2 regions of the Streptomyces sp. NBC_01454 genome follow, and region 1 is predicted to be linked to the other one. Evidence: riboswitches for the same ligand, from Rfam matches in the RefSeq annotation. Region 1 holds a riboswitch; the other holds the start of a gene.

Region 1 (2,190 bases):
ACCGTCACCAGCTCGATCGTGCCGATGAAGAAGGCGACGGCGATCGACAGGCCCGTGATGGCGATGTTGTAGTAGACCTTGCGCACCGGGTTGGAGAACGCCCACTGGTAGGCGAAGTTCATGAAGGTGCCGTCGAGGGTGTCGAACAGGCTCATGCCGGCGGCGAAGAGCAGCGGCAGGCACAGGATCGCGTACCAGGGCAGGCCGGCCGCGGCGCCGCTGCCCGCCATCACCATCAAGGTCACTTCGGTCGCGGTGTCGAAGCCGAGCCCGAAGAGGAAGCCGAGCGGGAACATCTGGCCGGGACGGGTGACGGAGCGGGTGAAGCGCCCCAGGAAGCGGTTCATGAAGCCGCGCGCATCGAGTTGCCGCTCCAGTTCGGCCTCGTCGTAGCGGCCGTTGCGCATCCCGCGGAAGACCCGCCACATCCCGGACAGCGCGATGAGGTTGAGGGCGGCGATGAGGTAGAGGAACGTCCCCGAGACGGTGGTGCCGACCATGCCCAGGATCTGGTGCATGCCGGATTCGTCGTTGAGCAGGATGCCGGCGAGCTGGGCGCCCCCCGCCACGAGCGCTGCCATGGCGACGACCACGCTGGAGTGGCCGAGAGCGAACCAGAAGCCGACCGAGACCGGCCGCTTGCCGTCGGCCATCAGCTTGCGGGTGGTGTTGTCGATGGCGGCGATGTGGTCGGCGTCGAAGGCGTGCCGCATGCCGAGGGTGTACGCGGTGACGCCCAGTCCGACGCCGAAGGCCCGGTTGCCGACGGTGTAGTGCTCGGGGACCACCAGCAGGAAGAGCACGCCGAAGGCGACGACGTGCAGCCCGGCTATGACGGCCATCAGGCCCGCGGTACGCAGGGTGTCCTGCCGGCGCCAGCGGAACGCGCCGTGGGCAGGGGTGGTCGGGGTATCGGTGGACAGGGCCATCCGGCGGTCACGCTCCAGCACCTCGTGGATCAGTTCGTGAGATGCCGTGGCCGGTCTCCTGGCTTACGGGTGCACGCGTCCGCCCCGCCTTCCCGGCCGCGGGCTGCGGTCAGTGGCGCCGCAGAGGCGTCGTGCGTCTGCGGAAGGGACGGAAACTCCCCGATCACAGTGGCGAGGGCCGCTCCGGTCTGGGACCTCAAGGTCCGTCACCGGTCTTCCCGAACACCACGGCCCGGCCACTCTAACCGCCGTGCGGGAGGGGTGCGGTGCGTGGGGCGGGTCCGGGAACGGGCGGGGGCGCGGCCCGCCGCAGGAGGCCCGCCCGTCACCAGTCCAGGGAGCAGAGAAAGGCATGAAGCTCCTGGTCGAAGAGCGCGCCGTTCTCCAGATTGACCATATGGGCCGCGCCCGGTATCCGGACTCTGCGGGCGCCGGGGACGGACAGTGCTATCGCATGGGCGTTGGCGGAGATGTCGCTGCTGTCGAGATCGCCGTCGAACACGACCGTCGGCACCCGGACCTCCCTCAGCCGCCCGGCGGCACCGACCTCGACGGGCATCCCGGCTCCCCGCTCCTCGGCATGCACCTCCACATTGGCCTCGGCCGAGGCGCGCATCCGCTCACGGAATCCCGGGTGCACCGCGGACGGTTCGCGATGCGGCCCGTCCACCCACATCCGCAGGAAGTGCTCGATATAGCGCTCCACGCCGTCCGCCGCGCCGATCGCCGCCACCTGCTCCTTGATGTGCTCCAGGAGGAAGGGGTCGGTGAAGGCGCGGCCGCTGATCCCGGGGGACGCGAGCGCGAGGGCCGCCACCCGCTCCGGGCGGGCGAGGGCAGTGTCCAGCGCGACCCGGGCGCCGTGGGAGAGGCCCACGAGGACGGCGCGGGGGACGCCGAGGGTGTCGAGGAGTGTGCACAGGTCCTCGTGGTGGGCGTAGTCCCCGGCCACCGTGGAGGACAGGCCGTGGCCGCGGAAGTCGTAACGGATCGCGCGCAGACCGGAGTTCACCAGCCAGGCGAACTGCTCGTCCCACATGTGCTGGTCGAGCATCGCGCCGTGGAGCAGTACCACCGCGGGACCCTCGCCCGCCGTCTCGTAGAACAGCTCGCCCTCCTCGACCGGCACGATGCCGTTGTCGATCTCGGACCAGGCGGTGATTCTGCGGGTCATTCTCTGGGCCGTCCTTTGTGCGTCGGATGCGGTGAGCTGGGCTGGATGCGACTGCCGTCTTGATTGCCGCGACTGTCGGTTTCCTCC
Region 2 (2,190 bases), 1.2 Mb from region 1:
CGCCTTGGCCAGGATGCCCAGCGCGTCGCCGAGCCGGCCGAAGTACGAGGCGACCAGGAGCTTCGGCCGGTCCGTGGCATTGCCGAGCTCACGGCAGGCGCGGGCGGCGGCGTTCAGCTCGGCCGGCGTGCGGTCCTGGACCAGGGCCGGTTCGTCGAGCTGCACCCACTCGGCGCCCGCGGCCCGCAGGTCGGCGAGGACCTCGGCGTACACCGGCAGGAGCCGGTCGAGCAGGGTCAGCGGCTCGAAGTCCGCGGCCACCCCCGGAGCGGGCTTGGCCAGCAGGAGGTAGGTGACCGGCCCGACGAGGACCGGGCGGGCGGTGTGCCCGAGCGCGAGGGCCTCCGTCAGCTCCGCGACCTGCTTGCGGGAGTCAGCGGTGAAGACGGTGTCCGGGCCCAGTTCGGGCACCAGGTAGTGGTAGTTGGTGTCGAACCACTTGGTCATCTCCAGCGGGGCGACGTCCTGGGTGCCCCGGGCCATCGCGAAGTAGCCGTCCAGGGCGTCGGCGCCGACCGCCGCGCGGTGCCGCTCGGGGACCGCGCCGACCATGACACTGGTGTCCAGGACGTGGTCGTAGTACGAGAAGTCACCGGACGGCACTTCGTGGAGGCCGGCGTCGGCCAGCTGCTGCCAGTGGGAACGGCGGAGGGTGCGGGCGGTCTCCTTCAGGGCGTCGGCGGTGACCTCGCCCTTCCAGTAGCCCTCGATCGCCTTCTTCAGTTCCCGGTGCTGTCCCTGGCGGGGGTAGCCGTACACGGTGGCCCGTGCTGCCGCGGCTGCGGACGTCGCTGTCACGGAACTCTCCTTCGCGAGATGTCTCGTTGGTGTCCCGGAGACGGAACGAGAGCGCGAAGGAACGACTGACCGGGCGGACCACGCCGCGGTGTCGCCGCGGGTGCCGCTCCAGAGCTACGCCGACCCGCCCACGAGGTCACCGGGATGGCCGCACACGAGCGGTCGCGTGCGGGCAACGGGCAGGTCTTCGGACTCGTGGGCCCGTCTCGTGCGTACGAGACACCTACTGGCCGTCGCTTCCCGAACCCGGCCGGGTCCAGTGCGTATGACGGCGTTCGTTCCCACTCACCGCTGCGGGGCAGTCCCGGATTCCCACCGGGTTCCCTCTTACGACGCTCCCGCCTGGCGGACGGGGCGAACCAGCTGCACCCGTCACCCTAGAGGGACAACCCGCGGGCGCACACCCCCGCCCGGATGGCGGACGGTGAGAGGGGACGGCCCGTCGTGCGGCCGAGCTGCCCCGGCTCGACCCTCCGCGGCAGCGGGGGAGGCCGTGCGTCACCCGGGAGTTGACTCCAGACGTACGAACGGGATCGACCGCCCGGCCGTGCGGAAGGCCGCTTCGCTGCCGTCCACGTCGAAGCCCATGAAGGCACACAGGCGGCGGGCGAGCCGTGGGTGCCGGGGGGCGTAGCGGGCCATGAGGGCGGCGCCGTCCTCCGGGGGCAGGAAGTGTGCGGTGGTGGTGTAGTGGTGCGTGCCGAACCGGATCGTGCCGCGCGGGGTGTGGCGCAGGTTCTGGTACCAGGCCGCGGCCGGGCCGAAGCCGGAGGCGACCGTCCAGCTGAGCCGGTCGCCGTCCCGCTCGTACGCGATCACCTCCAGGACCACACTGCGGCGGAGTCCCGTGCGGCGACCGGTGTGGTGCAACAGGAGCAGTCGTTTGCCGAAGAGCGGGCCGAGACCCGCGCGGTAGAGACGGATGGGCAGGCGAACCAGCACGCGTCGCCATCCGGTGGGCAGTTGCGGGCGTCCTTGCGTCGAGAACGGTGTCATCGTCGCCTTCCGGATTCGGGAAGCTTCAGCCCTCGGCCGGTGAGGGAGCGAGACCGCGGAGGCGAATCTTCGGTGGTGCAACCTTTGCACAGTCTAAATCCGGTGGGCGGTGCCGGGGGAGGCGCGGTCCGACGGTAGAAAGGGGGCATGACCGAGCGTGCAGCCCCCGCGGGGGACGTGGATGATGTGGACGCGGTGACCCGTGCGGTGCTCACGGCGTCGAGACTGCTGGTGGCGGTGTCCGCGCGCTCGCTCACGGCGGTCGAGGAACGGGTGACGCTGCCGCAGTTCCGGATGCTGATGGTCCTTTCCACGCGCGGAACCACCAAGCTGGTCGTCCTCGCCGAACTCCTCCAGGTCGCCCCGTCGACCGCGATGCGCATGGTGGACCGGCTC

What was found. A riboswitch is a leader RNA that binds a small molecule or an ion and turns the genes downstream of it on or off. The one in region 1 is predicted to bind cobalamin.
Region 2: it holds a riboswitch for cobalamin, as region 1 does, so the genes downstream of both, metE (5-methyltetrahydropteroyltriglutamate--homocysteine S-methyltransferase) here and OIU81_RS25915 (HoxN/HupN/NixA family nickel/cobalt transporter) in region 1, are expected to answer to the same signal.

Annotation. Positions count from the first base shown of each region.
Region 1 covers NZ_CP109460.1:5,850,340-5,852,529, forward strand. The annotation lists gene OIU81_RS25915 (HoxN/HupN/NixA family nickel/cobalt transporter) at 1-929, opposite strand, end outside; cobalamin riboswitch at 961-1,174, opposite strand; gene OIU81_RS25920 (alpha/beta fold hydrolase) at 1,255-2,103, opposite strand; gene OIU81_RS25925 (MarR family winged helix-turn-helix transcriptional regulator) at 2,100-2,190, opposite strand, start outside.
Region 2 covers NZ_CP109460.1:7,007,515-7,009,704, forward strand. The annotation lists gene metE (5-methyltetrahydropteroyltriglutamate--homocysteine S-methyltransferase) at 1-798, opposite strand, end outside; cobalamin riboswitch at 960-1,186, opposite strand; gene OIU81_RS31000 (nitroreductase family deazaflavin-dependent oxidoreductase) at 1,297-1,794, opposite strand; gene OIU81_RS31005 (MarR family winged helix-turn-helix transcriptional regulator) at 1,942-2,190, shown strand, end outside.